2 regions of the Aerococcus urinae genome follow, and region 1 is predicted to be linked to the other one. Evidence: riboswitches for the same ligand, from Rfam matches in the RefSeq annotation. Region 1 holds a riboswitch; the other holds the start of a gene.
What was found. Region 1 has a riboswitch for thiamine pyrophosphate ahead of AWM73_RS02430 (LuxE/PaaK family acyltransferase). Riboswitches for the same ligand answer to the same signal wherever they lie in the genome.
Positions count from the first base shown of each region.

Region 2: linked by a shared signal. The riboswitch ahead of AWM73_RS00160 (hydroxyethylthiazole kinase) and the one ahead of AWM73_RS02430 (LuxE/PaaK family acyltransferase) in region 1 are both predicted to bind thiamine pyrophosphate.

Region 1 is NZ_CP014161.1:551,560-559,581, forward strand. Features, by position in the region: gene AWM73_RS02420 (penicillin-binding transpeptidase domain-containing protein) at 1-1,765, shown strand, start outside; gene rpmG (50S ribosomal protein L33) at 1,874-2,029, shown strand; TPP riboswitch at 2,424-2,509, shown strand; gene AWM73_RS02430 (LuxE/PaaK family acyltransferase) at 2,571-3,608, shown strand; gene AWM73_RS02435 (acyl-CoA reductase) at 3,601-5,019, shown strand; gene AWM73_RS02440 (SDR family oxidoreductase) at 5,040-5,807, shown strand; gene AWM73_RS02445 (rhomboid family intramembrane serine protease) at 6,292-6,957, shown strand; gene AWM73_RS02450 (ROK family glucokinase) at 6,967-7,932, shown strand; gene AWM73_RS02455 (rhodanese-like domain-containing protein) at 7,936-8,022, shown strand, end outside.
Region 2 is NZ_CP014161.1:19,952-27,973, forward strand. Features, by position in the region: gene AWM73_RS00125 (CdaR family protein) at 1-760, opposite strand, end outside; gene cdaA (diadenylate cyclase CdaA) at 753-1,604, opposite strand; tRNA gene AWM73_RS00135 (tRNA-Tyr) at 1,838-1,918, shown strand; tRNA gene AWM73_RS00140 (tRNA-Gln) at 1,932-2,003, shown strand; gene AWM73_RS00145 (hypothetical protein) at 2,132-2,713, opposite strand; gene nadC (carboxylating nicotinate-nucleotide diphosphorylase) at 3,000-3,875, shown strand; gene apf (aggregation-promoting factor) at 4,191-4,889, shown strand; TPP riboswitch at 5,281-5,379, shown strand; gene AWM73_RS00160 (hydroxyethylthiazole kinase) at 5,537-6,376, shown strand; gene thiD (bifunctional hydroxymethylpyrimidine kinase/phosphomethylpyrimidine kinase) at 6,363-7,811, shown strand.

The DNA.
Region 1 (8,022 bases):
CATTAATTACACCCGAGGCCCCAATGTCACGGGGGAAGATATGGCCAAGACTGCCCGGAAATTAGCCAGTTTTATTCATTTGGATACTGGGGAAGTCACAGAGCGAGACCGAAAGGATTATTGGATTGCCAGCAATCAAGACCGCTTAAATGAGCGGATGTCAGAAGAAGACTTGCGGCTAAGGGATAGTGAACTGTACGAGAAGCAATTATCCTATGTCTCTGAAGAGGATATCAATTTTTCTGGGGATGATCTCGAAGCGGTTCTGATTTATAAGCGCATGAATGGGGCCTACGCCCTCACACCAACCTTGATTAAAAACAAGGATGTCTCCAATGAAGAAATTGCCCTGGTCAGTGAGCATAGTAATGAAATGCCTGGGGTCAATACCACCATGGATTGGCGTAGAGAATATCCACAAAAAGACTTACTCCGCTCAGTAATCGGTAGCGTGACTTCTGAAGAAGAGGGACTGCCGAGTGATAAGGCTGAATACTACCTGGCCCAAGGTTATGCCCGCAATGACCGGGTCGGTAAGTCTTACTTGGAAGCCATGCATGAAGATACCCTGCATGGTGCCAAGACCAAGTACGAAACTGAAATTAACCAAAGAGGCGAGGTCGTGAGAACCGACAAGGCTTATCCTGGCTCGATGGGCAATACCGTTCAACTGACCATTGATACTGATTTTCAAAAGAAAATTGAAGAAATTTTGGAGGGCTACCTGCACGGCTCAAGTACCGGTAAAAATAATTCCATCTATGTGGTAGCCAGTGACCCTAATAATGGGGAGATCCTGGCCATGGCTGGTAAATACCGGAACGAACATGGCGAAATCATTGACGATGCCCTGGGAACCATTAATTCATCCTTTACCATGGGATCTACCGTCAAAGGAGCCACAGTTGGGGCCGGTTACCATTATGGCGTTTTAAAACCGGGGCAAGAAAATATCTTTATTGACCAACCGCTTTACTTTACTGGGACACCAAGGAAGGCTTCCTGGTGGGCAGCCCACAATACTAGCCCCGTTCCTATTAATGATGTCATGGCTCTGGCAAGGTCTTCCAATGTCTATATGATCCGGACTGCCATGGCTATCGGGGGCTTACCCAATTATGAAGCAGGGATGTCCTTGGCTGGTTTAGATCCAGAAACGGGTAATAAGTTGCGTAATTTTTACCATCAATTTGGTTTAGGAAGCTCGACCGGCATTGACCTACAAAATGAAGTGACTGGTCTGGAAGGTGAAGGGGGTAACCCTGGTAACTATATTGACTTGGCTTTTGGTCAATATGATACCTATACGCCTATGCAATTGAACCAATATGTCGCAACTATCGCTAACGGTGGTAAACGCTATGCCAGCCATGTGCTTAAACAAGTGCTCAGAGAAAATGGTGAGCATGAGTCTGACACCCCTCAAGTGGTGTATCAAAACCAACCTAAATTGTTGAATGCCGTACAGTTAAGTCCAGAAGAACTGGGACGAATTCAACAAGGTTTCTGGTCAGCAGCCAACCATCCGCAAGGTCTCTCATATAATGAATTTAGAGGCTTCCCGGTGACTATTGCTGCTAAAACTGGTACGGCGGAAACAGGGACCGAAGGGATAATTAACTCAACCTTTGTTTCTTACGCGCCTTACGAACAACCTAAGATTGCCTTATCGGTAGTCATTCCAGAAATCAGTGCTTCGGCCTTTGATAAGACAGCAGAGGTTGTTGGTCACAAGGTCTTAGATGCCTATTACCATAAAAAATAATTCCAGGGCATTTTTATAAAAAGTTTGAAAAGCACTGAGAACTATGGTAGACTTTTAAGGTATGATTAAAAATCTATGATAAATTATTGATCTGATGGAGGGAAAATAATGCGTATTAACATTCTTTTAGAAAATACGGAACTTAAGGGCGAACGCATTTACTTAACAGAAAAAAATCGTCGTAACAACCCTGACCGTATTGAATTAAAAAAATATAGTCCAAAATTACGTAAAGTATGCTTATTTAGAGAAGTTAAAAAATAGAAATATTTCTATTGCTAAAAAGAGAATGTACCGATAGTCTTCAGACTATCACTCGATTTGCTGATATTCGTTGGAAGTTCTTATTCAGTTAAGGCTGAGATTGCTTTTAGAATGACATTTTCTTTTTAGACATTGATATAGTGAAAAGGGGCTGGAAAACTTTCCAGCCTCTTTTTAAAAAATTTCTAATCGAAATAGCTTGCAAAAGTCTGACCTGAGCTAGTTGAATTAACTAGGGAAGGCATCGAAAGTCTATCGCACATAATTCCTTCAATGAATATCAGGGCTTTTCTACTTTTAGCACACTTTCCTCCTTACAAGTCATTTTTTATGAAATCATTAAAAAAAGCCATACATATTGATGCTATGTAAGCGCTATGATAAAATTTATGTGAATTGAGATTCGGGGTGCCGGATGGCTGAGAATATACCCGTAGAACCTGATCAAGTTATTGCGTAGGGAAATCTATTCAACGGGAGAAGGCTACTGTCATCTTGAACTCAAGAGGATAGTGGCCTTTTTATGTTGTAGGAGGGAAAAATGAAAAAGATTATTAAACATTTTATAGAGCATCCCGAAGAAAAAGAAAATTTTAATGATATGGCTCTACTTTTATTTGAATATTTATATAAACATAATCAAGATTATCAGCAATTCTGTCAAAGAAGAGCTGTAGGGATAAGACAAGTACGTCATTGGAAGGACATCCCGGCAGTGTCAACCGACGCCTTTAAAAATGCATTTCTGAGTGCAACACCACATGAACAATGTTCGCGTATATTTATGACAAGCGGGACGACGACAGGAATCAGTGGAAAACACTATCATAAAGATCTAGAAATTTATGATTTGTCTGCCTTGTTAGGTTTCAAGCAGTATGTCACTGATAAATCTTTACCTACGGCAATTCTTTTTCCTAATGAAGAAGAGATGCCTAATTCTTCACTGGCTCACTATTTAGAAATATTGAAGGCTAATGGTCAGCCGGATTCCATGCATTTTATCACTGAGAAAGGCCTAGAAGTCGCTGCTTTAAAAGAATGGCTAATGGCGCATCAAAAGCAACCAGTAATTATTTTAGGAGCTAGCTATAGTTTCGTCCACTTGTTTGAAGCCTTAAGCCAAGGAGAAGTGCTTCCGATCCATCCGGATAGTCTATTATTTGATACTGGGGGGTTCAAAAATTTCTCTAAGGTTTATCAGCTAGATACTTTTTATCAAAAGCTACTTTCGGTTTTTCCGGTAAGAACAAATCCGGTGAATATGTATGGTATGACAGAATTATCCACAGAATATTATACCCAGTTTGCTTTTGATAAAGTGCTATTAAAACGAGGGCCGCATTGGATAAAATATAAAATCATTGACCCCGCGACGGGTCTAGAGGTTGAGCAAGGGAAACCAGGTTTACTCGTTCATATTGATTTAGCAAATATTAATTCTGTCCCTGCTATTCAAACAGGAGACTTAGCCATTGACCATGGATGTGGTTTTGAGTTATTGGGACGGGTAAAAAATGGAGAGCCTAAGGGCTGCTCGATAGCAGCTAAAGATTGGTTAGAGGGTCACCATGATTAATATAAACTGTGGCTATTTGCCGCCTATAGTAAATGATCTTGCTATTGAAAACCGTGAACTGATATTTGATTCAATTCGTATCCAAGTCCCAGCTCCTAATGTTGAACAGTTAAAAATAATGATAGAACGCATGAAAAACGATAGCTCTGAAATTAGTTTAACAGAGATCATAGCTGCTATAGATAAGGCGATCCTTTGTTTATTAGATCGCCAGAATTCCCTTAGAAAGAAATATGAAAAAATACTTCCTATTATTACCGGCTATGATTCAGAAATTCTACGCTTAGCTCTGACTAAATTTTTATTGAATTTTAGGAAACATGAACTCAGGCGCTGGCTAGCTGAAAATTTTGAAAATCCTAATATTTTAGAAGAATTTGTGCCCAGAATGCATGGGGGATATAGTCGCGCTTTTGCTCCACAAATGTGTGCGCATATATGGGCAGGGAATGTGCCTGCCTTACCATTATGGAGTTTAGTCGCTAATTTATTAGTGAAAGGAAAGCTGATTGGAAAAGTATCTTCTAGTGAACCGAGTTTTATTGGCTTATTTTGTCAATTGCTGATTCGAATTGAGCCTAAATTGGCTAATAAATTAGCCATCCTTTCCTGGCAGGGAGGAGATGAGGAGCGTGAACAAACCTTGATTGACTCGTCTGATTGTGTTCTTGCTTATGGAAATAATCAAACCATGGCAGCTATTCAAGCCAAGCTATCACCAGCAAGTCACTTTATTAGCTTTGGGAATAAATTGAGTTTTGGCGTGATTCATCATCAAGTATTAAATGCTGAAAAGGTAAATCATATCGTCCATGAAGCAGCTAAAGCGGTAGTTTATTATGATCAACAAGGATGCTATTCCCCTCAGATTTATTTTGTGGAAGGAGGAGGTCAAGTTTCTCCCAGAGAATTTGCCCTTATGTTAGCAGGAGAATTAAGAGCTTATGAAAAGCGTTATCCACTCAGAAAGTTATCGCTCGAAGAAGCTTACTTACGATCTCAGTGGCGCGAAAAAATCGAATGGCAGGGAGGGTGTGAGATCTTCCCAGCTCACCCTGAGAATTGGCTAGTGACTTATAGCCAAGCATTGACTTTTAGCCCTTCGCCATTGTCTCGCGTGATACAAGTGATTGCTGTAGATCAATGGGAGGATATTGATAATTTACTAGTGAATAAATTATCCATTTTACAGAGCGTAGGGGTAGCAGCTCCTACAGAAAGTTTATTTAAAATGGCTAACCATTGGGGAAAATTAGGGGTTACTCGCGTAACGAGTCTATCTGCGATGATGCAAGTGCATCCAGCTTGGAATTCTGATGGTTATTCCCTACTAAGAGAATTGGTTCGAATAGTAGATATTGACTCAGCTTCTCTTAGAGATTCTGAACGCTGGAATTCCTATAGAGATTAGAAAATGAAGGAGTGAGTAATTTGCTGGCTGGAAAAGTTGTTTTCATTAGTGGATCAAGTCGAGGAATTGGGGCTGCAATAGCAAAAGGATTTGCCAAAGCAGGCGCTAATGTCGTCATTAATTATCGCAAAAGTGAAGAACAAGCAAGAGCGGTGGCAGAATATTGTACCTCTCAAGGCGTTCAAGCTCTTCTCGCTAAGGGAGATGTTACAAAACAAGAAGGGGTTCATCAAGTTGTTAAAAAAGTATTAGATAATTTCGGTCGTCTTGACGTTTTAGTAAATAATGTCTTTTCTCCTTTTCAATTCGATGCCGAGAAAAGGAAGAAAGTTTGGCAGCTTTCTTGGGAAGACTATCAAAGGCAGCTGGAAGGGGGCTTAAAAGCAACTTGTCTACTCACCCAAGCGGTTTTAGACACTATGATGAAAAATAATTCAGGCAGTATCATTAATATGGTATCTAATTTGGTTGCTGATCCTGTTGTCCCCTATGCGGATTACATCACTACTAAGGCCGGCATTGTTGGTTATACGAAAAGCATGGCTAAGGACTTAGGTGTCTTTAATATTAGGGTGAATGGTGTAGCACCAGGTTTGGTCTATCCAACAGATTCAACTAAAACAACGAAAGAAATATTGAAAGAAAAGATTATTGAATCAACTCCTTTAGCTCGAATGGTTCAAGTCGATGATGTAGTTGGTCCAGTATTATTTTTAGCTTCAGATTGGAGTAGGATGATGACCGGTCAAATATTATACGTTGATGGTGGCTTAGTCATGCAGGGTTAAATTTTTGGCCGTGTAGGAGCAATATAAAAACACCTTGTGTGTAGTGGCCCCAAGTCTTGGATTAGGCATTCAAGGCTTGGGACTATTTTTATGGATAAATATTCCTTATCATTTACTAGCAGATTATACTACCAAAAATATCGCTAAGTGCTATTCAAACAAGATACAATCTTATCAACTTTCCTATGAAGAAGGAGAACGTTTAGCAGTATAATGAAAGCTACCAAGCTAAATTACCTTGTGGGGCCATAAAGAAGTCTTTTACATTTGATAGAATCACTTTTATTAAGGATAGAGTCGCTTTGACTTGGTCACCTGATCTTATCATCGACACCATGAAAAAATTTAATTGTAAAGCCCAAATATTTAACGTCATCTTGTCTATTGTGCTTTATCTGATTTACCTATTTATTGACAGCTTGTCGAGAAAAAGTATGGTAAAGTTAATAGGTAATTAGACTTAGTTGACACAGAAGGAGTTAAAATGCGAAGAAAAGCTTATATCACCTATGCTTTATTAGCTATTCAAATTATTATTTATCTCTTGATGGAAGTCACGGGATCGAGCCTCAGTATCTCAACCCTCCTGCATTTTGGCGCTAAGGAGAATGCTTTAATAGCAATCTATGGGCAATACTGGCGCTTAATTACGCCAATTTTTGTTCATATCGGTTTTTCTCATCTCTTATTCAATTCCATTACTCTCTGGTATTTAGGGAGTGAGGTGGAAGGGATTATTGGTTCCTGGCGCTTTTTGTTTATCTATCTTTATTCGGGAATTATGGGGAACTTATTTAGTTACCAATTCTCAACGAGCGTTTCAGCAGGAGCCAGTACGGCACTATTTGGCTTGTTTGCTTTCTTCTTAGCCATGCGCTATCTCAACCCTCATGACCGCTATTTTCAGGCCATGGGCTACCAATACCAGACCCTAATTATCTTGAATATTGTTATGAATTTGTTCATGGCCAATGTAGATATGTCAGGGCATATTGGGGGCATTATCGGTGGTTTCTTAGCCACCCTCATTATCACCAATAACCCTAAACACCGTCTAAGCAGTATCCTCTTATCAATTCTTGTTTATTCAGTGATTGCTGGTATAATTATTGCGAATCATGGGGCCTTTAATACCCTATTTATACATTAGGAGGCAAGTATGGCATTTATAGTTGGTATTGATTTAGGAGGAACAACCGCCAAGCTGGCTTTGTTTACTCCAGATCTTGAAAAAATCGATCAGTGGCAAATTCCTACGGATACGTCTGACCATGGGAGAAATATTGTTTCTAACCTGGCCAAAACCATCCAAGACCATGTTGAGGCGACCCATTTAGACCTAAGGGACTGTATGGGGATCGGTATGGGGTCTCCTGGCGCTATAAATCGCGAGGGGGGAACGGTTACTGGTGCCTATAATCTGGGTTGGGAGAATGAGATTGCAGTTGTTGACCAATTTCAAAATCGCTTAGGCCAGCTTCCCGTTTATATTGAAAATGATGCCAACGTGGCTGCTCTGGGTGAACTCGCCAAAGGAGCAGGAAGTAAGAGTCAAAATATGATCTTGGTTACCCTGGGAACGGGCGTGGGTGGCGGTATTATCTGCCAGGGTGAGCTCCTGCTAGGTCAAGGTTCTGCAGGGGAAATTGGCCATATGACTAGCGAAGTCGATGGCTACTTATGCACTTGCGGATCCAGAGGCTGTGTGGAAACCCTGGCTTCAGCGACAGGTATTCTTCGCCTCAGCAAGGACTATGCTAGGGACTCGCGCTTTGATTCTTCCTTAGCCAAGCAGCTTCGTGGAGGCCAAGAGGTGGACGTCAAAAGCATTGTTGATGCGGCTAAGATGGGCGATTTATTAGCTGAGAAGGTGATGGAACGGTCTCTGAAAGCCTTGGCGCTTTGTTTGAGCCAGTTAACCTGCATCTTTAACCCTGAACAGATTGTTTTGGGAGGGGGAGTAGCTAATGCCGGCCAGTATCTGATCGACAAAATGACACCTATTCTTAAAGAATATACTTACCGCCCTAATCTCCGGCAAGTCAAAATTTCTTTAGCCCAATTGGGTAATGATGCGGGAGTGATTGGTGCGGCCAATTTAGTTAGACAGAAAAGTAAGGAGTAATTTATGTTATTAGCACAAACAATTGGTGGTTTTACTTTAATTTATCTATTACTAGTCGTGGCCCTATTAGCTTTCTTGATTTATCAAGCT
Region 2 (8,022 bases), 530 kb from region 1:
TTAAGTCATAAGTGTAGTCATCATTAGGATTATCGAGGTCGATTTGAATAGGTACCGAGCTCCCCTGTTTACCGATGGCTATATCGACGCCCACTTGACTTGGGTTAGCAGTGATGTTTAAGATATTGCCTTCGCGATCCTTGACAATGACCCGGCCACTGCCGTGGTAGTCGGAATTGGTATTGTTAGGGAGGCTGACGTCGACACTCACTGAGGCAATCTTGCTGAGGCTTTCGGCTGATCCGGTCAAGGTGACTTCTGCTGGTGTGGCCTTAGTCGCATGAATTTCATAGCCAGGGGCCAAGTTGGTCGGATTAACATGGATTTCCACCGGGTATTTTTGACTTTGCAGTTGAGCAATATTGATTTCAACACTGGAAGGTGAGATTCGATAATTGAGGTCTTTAGAAATATTAGTCATGGTGAGCTGTACATAGTGCGATCCTTCGCCGAGTTCTTCCAGGTTTTCAGTCACGACCTTAAACTCGCGAGCTTGCAGAGTTTGGTCGATGATATTACTTGGACCTGAAATTTCCACAGAGACAGTTTCAGGGAGTCCGGTAATATAGTAGTCATCCACATCACCACTGACATAGACAGGAACGTCGGAAATGGTTTCTGACTTGGTTTCACTGATATTAGTGAAGAAACTGACCGGGTTATTATTATAACGTTCCGCTTTGACAAAGATAAAGAGGAAAAGGGCCAGTAAGAGTGAGAAAAAAATCATGGCGGCTTTATTTTCATAGAGCTTATTCATCTTTGTCACCTCCATTTTTCTTTTGGAAGATATTCTTCAAGAAGTGGTTGCCTTCAATAATGGCATCGCTGTCTTCGCTCTCAGCAAAATGTTGACGGAGGGTCTCGCGGATTTCTTCTTCAGACAGGTCGCGCATAATTTTTCCTTTATAGGTGAGGGAAATGTCACCGGTCTCTTCAGAAACCACTACAACTACCGCATCGGTGACTTCACTGAGGCCAACCGCAGCCCGGTGGCGGGTTCCTAATTCTTTAGGAATTTCGGGGTTTTCCGAGAGGGGGAGGAAACTCGCTGCTGAGCTAATCTTCATATCTTGGATCACCACTGACCCGTCATGGAGCGGGGTGTTGGGGATGAAGATATTAATGAGGAGTTGTTCAGTAATATCAGCGTCCAATTTGATTCCCGTGTTGGCATATTCGGTGAGCGATTGGGTATCTTCAATAGAAATTAAAGCGCCGATCCGACGCTTAGCCATGTACTGGCAAGCCCGGATAATTTCTTCAATCATTTGCTCAATGGGGTCATTTTGGGTATTTCGTAAATTTTTCATGCGTAAACTTTGACCGAGGTGATCGAGGCCGTTTCTGATTTCCGGTTGAAAAATAATGATAATCCCGATGACTGACCACTGGATAATACTATTCATGATCCAGTCGATGGTTTCTAATTGAAAGACGGTCGAAACCATTTTAAAAAGTAAAAAGATAATGATGCCATTAAAGATATTGACCGCCCGTGTGCCCCGGATTAACTTGAGCAACTGATAGATGATGAGCCAAACAATCAAGATATCGATCAGGTCAAAGGCGTGTGACCAACTGAAAATTGATTCCCAATCCATCGTTTTCCCTCCTATTTAGTGATGTTTTAAATTCATTAATAAGTATACCATAGACACTGTCTGACCAGGCTTTAGGTCTTTCTTAAATTATGGATAGTAGGGAGTGAATAGGCGTAGGACGTCCGTCTCAAAAAAGAGCAGAAAAACAAAAAAGCGATATTAAATAGAAAAAAATTGGCAATAGCCCTTGCATTTTCTAGGGAAATAGTGGTATATTAATTGAGTACTGATTTGGAGGGATAGCGAAGCGGCCAAACGCAGCGGACTGTAAATCCGTTCCTTCGGGTTCAGAGGTTCGAATCCTCTTCCCTCCATTTCTAATCATATTGGGGTATCGCCAAGCGGTAAGGCAACAGACTTTGACTCTGTCATGCGTTGGTTCGAATCCAGCTACCCCAGTTCAATGAGACTGTACTTGTGCGTACAGTCTCTTTTTTGTTTTCAACTAAAAAATAATTTCTATTGTAACTATAAAACTCCCTTAGTCATTCCCAAATAAGGAAAGAGCTAAGGGAGTTTTTTCTACTTTATTTAATTGGAAAACGGGGGAACTTATAAGGCAGGTGCTTGTTGAGGTACTTGAGGAAGAGGTAACCCAATTCAAAGTCCATCATCCCATGGAAGAGGGAAGAGATGCCGAAGAGAATGAAGAGGGAAGCCCAGTAACCGTATTGACCATCCAAACTGGTTAATCCTGCCGTCACAAAGCAATGGATAACGATCATTTCCCCGAGCCCGTGTAAGCTATTAATTCCGGCGTTAAAGAGGGTTCTTTTCCAAGGGTTCAAGACAAATTGGTTGGACCGTTGGAGAGTATAGGCCCCTACTAAGGTGAATAAGAGGTGGGAAACCGCCCGGAAGACCACTGGTAAGGGGAAGCCTGCTATCAAGAAACCAAATGAGGTGGCTAAGGCCACAAAAGCGGCTGAGGCTGGTGAAATAAAGAGTGCCATATCAATGGCAATGTGTGAGCCCAGGGTCCAGGAAAAGGGACCAAAAGCGATTTTAATGGGGCTAATCATAGGGATAATGATACCGATGGCTGTTAATAGGGCTACGGTAGTCATTTTACCCGTATTTTTTTTGCTAACCGAAATACTTTCTTTCATTGTAATCCTCCTTGAAGAATGAGTCCTAATATAATCGATATAAAACCAAATAATGATAAAAATTTAAAAATTATCATAAGCTTAGCCCTTATTTTTGTCAAGTCTGTCTAAAACGATCACTTTCCGTATAAGACTAGGGGTTTTTGCTGCCTTGGCTTATGGTATGATAGGTAAAAACAGTATCAGCTTTTTTGGGCTTTTTAGGCTCAGGAAAGTCAGCCTTCTTTGGCTAGTGAAAGTGGCTAGTCAGAGAATCAGGATAGAAAGAATGAGGAGGCGGTTAGTGATGGCTAATCCAAAACAAGTGTCTAATTTTAGAAATCTGAACCAAGATATTATTGATGAATTAATTACCCTAGCCTTTAAGGAAGATATTCCTTATGAGGACCTGTCGACCAATGCCATTTATCAAGGGCAAGCGGCCCAGGTGGAGCTCTTGGCTAAGGAAGCGGGAGTGATTTGTGGTTTGGATCTCTTCCAGCGGGTTTTCTTCCATTTGGATCCTGAGGTTCAATTTGAGAGCTGGGTTCGAGATGGTGACCGGGTGGCGAACCAAGAGACTCTGATGGTGATCAAGGCCTCCGTCAATACCCTCTTAAGTGGCGAACGGATTGCCCTCAACTTCCTTCAGAGAATGAGTGGGATTGCTACGGCTACCCGTCGTTTTGTAGATGCCTTGGAAGGCAGTGGCATTAAGCTATTGGATACCCGTAAAACTACCCCAGCCTACCGTCCCTTGGAAAAATATGCAGTCCGGGTAGGGGGCGGTTATAACCACCGTTACTCACTCTCTGATCAAATTATGCTCAAGGATAACCATGTTGCTGCAGCCGGTGGGGTCAAAGCAGCCATCCAAGCGGCTAAGGCCTATGCTCCTTTTGTGAAGAAGATTGAAATTGAAGTCGAGGATTTGGACATGGTCAGAGCGGCAGTGGAAGCGGGAGCCGATATTATTATGCTCGATAATATGGACCATGACACCATGGAGGAAGCCATTGCAATCATTAACGGTCAAGCGATTATAGAAGCTTCAGGAAACTTTACCTGGGATAATGTCACAGATTATAAGGACCTAGCCATTGACTATATCTCTAGTGGGGCCATTACCCATTCGGCTGGAATCTTAGATTTGTCCCTCAAACATCTGAAAGTTAGCGAATAGGACTGGACCTCCTGAGGCAGAAATCCTTGATGTCTAAAACCAATAAATAAAGCTTGGTCTTGACTTTTGTTACAGCAAGGTTACAAGGCGACAGAAATGTTTCAGAAAATCCTTTTAAAATGTCAAAGTAATTAAAGGGCCTTAACAAGTCAGAAAATCCCTTTTCTTCGTCTGGAAGCCATGATAGTATATTTCATGTCGACGAGGGAAAGACCTCGTTGAGAGATAAAAATGAATCTGAATGATTAAGATGCTTAATCATATTAAATAGAAAAAAGAATGAACTTTGCACATAAGAAAGGATTTTTATTACACATGAATATGAAGAAAGTTTTAGTAGGTACCTCAATCGCTTTATCAGCCTTAGTAAGTTTTGCTGCTGGGGAAACGACTGAAGCACACGCAGCTGAATGGCAAGCACGTTCAGTTGAAGAAATCAAAGCTGACTTCCAAAAATTAGATGACAACGAAAAAGTTTATGTCATTAAATCTGGTGACACCTTAAACGCTATTGCTCAAGCAGCAGACGTGAACACCAAAGAACTAGCTGAAATCAACAACATCGAAAATGCTAACTTAATCTTCCCAGGAACTAAATTAACCTTCAAATCTGACCAATCAGGTAAGGTTAATGAAGTTGAAGTAGAAAAACAAGGTCAAGCAGCTCAAGTTTACACCGTCGATGAAACTGCTGGTCAAACCTACCAAGCACCTGCAACTGTTCAAGCTGCACCAGCTGCTGCTCCAGCACCTGCACCTGCACCAGCTCCAGCACAAAGCGCTTACACTGGTTCTTCTTCATCCGCTAAAGAAATCATTGCTCAACGTGAATCTGGTGGTTCATACTCAGCAACTAACGGCCAATACATCGGACGTTACCAATTAAGCGCTTCTTACTTAAATGGTGACTACTCCCCAGCTAACCAAGAACGTGTGGCTGACCAATACGTAGCCGGTCGTTACGGTTCATGGGACAACGCTCTAGCATTCTGGAACGCTAACGGTTGGTACTAAGATAGAAAAAGAGTGTGACAATCGCGTCAAAGAGCAAGACCGCTGGAAGAAAAAGGCGTTTAAATTCTCAAAGAGAATTTAGCGCCTTTTTCTGAAGCGGACGCTTGCTCTGCGCTTGGAACACGTTTCAAAAGAGTGTGACAAAAGTCAAAGGAGCCCTGAACCACTGGAACAAACTATGGAAGATAGGCGAAAGCCTATCGCACATAGTTCGTGAAGTGGACGTCAGGGCTGACTTTTGGAACACGTTTCAAAAGAGTGTGAGACTTTTGTCCCAGACTCCTCAATCAACTCCGGCTCCCTGGGCTGGAGTTTTTTATTTATCTTAGCTTTTAAAGGGGGCCTAAGTGGTCAGCCTTGAATAGGTAAGCGGTTTCTGCTATAGTTAGAAAGTACTCACAAGAGGTGCTTTTGCTGAGATAGGTGGAAACCTGGACTCTTTGAACCTGAGAAAGTTAAAACTTGCGTAGGGATGTGAGAATTCAAATATCGTTGTACGGTATAGCCAAGCTTTGGTAAAGCCTAACGATAAGAAGTCCTGCAAAGTACAATCAGTGGAGTATACTTTGCAGGACTTTTTTTCTGTCTAGAAATAAAAGACCTGCAGGTAAAATATGCAGTCTGAACAGAATAAGAGAGATGAGTAAATGCCTAAAAAAACAACCATTCCCTTTGCCAAATATAGTCAGCAGATCAAGGCCAAGGCCCCGCTGGTCCAAGTCTTGAATAATTATGTCACCATCCATGATGTAGCCAATGTGATCCTAGCCAGTGGCGGGCGTCCCGTAATGACCGATAACCTACCTAATAGTCAGGATGTGGTCAAGACGGCTGACCTCTTGCTCATAAATGCCGCTAGCCCTAGGCCTAACCAGGAATTATTAGACCTCGCTGCCACAGCGAAAAATGATCAGCATCCCGTGGTCTTAGACCCAGTGGGAGTTGCAGCTATGCCGTCTAAATTAAAGCTCTGCCAAGATCTGATTGACCAAGGTCTAGTGACTGCGGTAAAGGGGAATGCTTCGGAAATTCGTAGCCTCCTCTTTGAAAGAAGCCAAGGATCAGGGGTCGACTTGGGGCCTGGAGACGAGGTGACCTTGGCTAACCTGGCTGATTTTGCCCCGGCCTTTAAAGCTTATGCCCTAGAAAAAGGGATTATCCTAGCCATGTCAGGCCCGATTGACTTAGTAACTGATGGCGAACGGCTGGCAGTCATTGAAAATGGTCACCCCTGGATGGCTTCTTATACGGGATCAGGTTGCCAGTTAAGCGGCGTCTTAGCCAGCTTTTTAGCTGGTAATCCGGGAGAAGATCTTTTTTACCTGACGACGGCGGCCATGGTTAGCTATGGGGTGGCGGGAGAAATCGCTGCCCAAGTGCTCCAGCCTTATGAGGGCAATGCTACTTATTCCAACCGAGTCATTGACCAGGTCTTCTTATTAGAGGCCAAAGAATTAGAAAGGAGAGCCAAGTATGCCATTCAATAAAAATGATTTATTGGTCTATGCTATTACCCCCGACCGCTTTGACCATGATGAATTAATCCGGCAAGTCAAGGAGGTCTTAACGGGCGGGGCCACGATCTTACAATTACGTCTGAAGGACCATCCCTTTAAAGACCAGGAGGAAAAGCTGGATCTGACCAAAACAATCAAAGCGCTCTGCCAAGATGCAGGTGTCCCCTTTATTATTGATGATGACTATGAGCTGGCCTTGGCGGTGGATGCTGATGGCCTCCACGTCGGAGCAGATGACCTGCCAGTCGACCAGGCTAGACAACTGCTAGGTCCTGATAAGATCATCGGGGCTTCGGCTAAGAGTTTGGAGGCCGCCCTAAAAGCCCAAGCAGCTGGTGCAGACTATTTGGGAGTTGGCGCCCTCTATCCGACCCAGTCTAAGGCCAATGCCCAAGGAACTAGTCTGACTACCCTGAGAGCGATTGCCCAAGGGGTCAATATTCCTATCGTAGGCATTGGCGGGATTAATTTAGATAATATGGCTAATTTACGTGACCAGGGTCTGGCTGGGGTGGCTCTGATTTCCGCCTTATTTAAGGCGGAAGCCCCCTACCAAGCGACTCAAGCCATCCGTAAAGCTGCTGAAAAGCTTTTTAAGCTCCAAGCCGTCCTCACCATTGCCGGCTCAGATTCCAGTGGGGGAGCGGGTATTCAAGCGGACCTCAAGACCATGCAGGCCAATGGAGTCTTTGGCATGAGTGCTATTACTTCAGTGACCGCCCAAAATACTAGGGGTGTGACCGGGGTCTATGACCTCAGTCCAGAGGCCTTGGCTAGCCAACTCCAAGCGGTCTTTGAGGATATTCCCCCGGCTGCTGTCAAGATTGGCATGGTTTCCCAGGTGGACTTAGTGGAAGAAATTGCTAAGGCCCTCAAAAACTACCAAGCTAAAAACATTGTGGTAGACCCCGTTATGGTAGCCACTAGTGGATCGAACTTGATCCAAGACCAAGCAGTTCAAGTCTTAGCAGACCAGGTATTTCCCCTAGCCAGCTTAATTACGCCCAATATTCCTGAAAGCCAGGTCTTAGCGGGACAAGAAATCCATTCGGCAAAGGATATGGAAGCGGCCGCTAAAAAAATTAGCCAGACCTACCAAGTCGCGGTCCTCTGTAAGGGTGGGCACCGGGTTAATGATGCTAACGATGTCCTGGTGACTCCTGTTGGCGAAGTCCACTGGTTCCAAGGCGACCGGGTCGATAACCCCAATACCCATGGCACCGGCTGTACGCTATCCAGTGCCATTGCCAGCAACCTAGCCAAGGGTGATGACTTAGTCACTGCCATCGCCCGGGCCAAAACTTATCTCAGCCTAGCTCTTAAAGATCAATTAGATCTAGGTCAGGGGAGTGGGCCCTTGAACCATGGCTTTGGCCTCTTGACTTATTACCCTAGTGACCATTAATTTGCTTTAGCTTCCCTTAGCCAATAGTTTTTAGTCTTTAAACCCTTCCAGGCTAGAACCACTAAGGGAAGAGTATCTGTACACCGATAAGGGTCATGATAGCTTGTCATGGCCTTTTTTTTATATTTAGAAAAGGGTCTATCTGTTTTTAAAAAAGGATATCTTTATCTAACATTGTGAAAATAAACACATATTTTCTCTTTTTAATTAA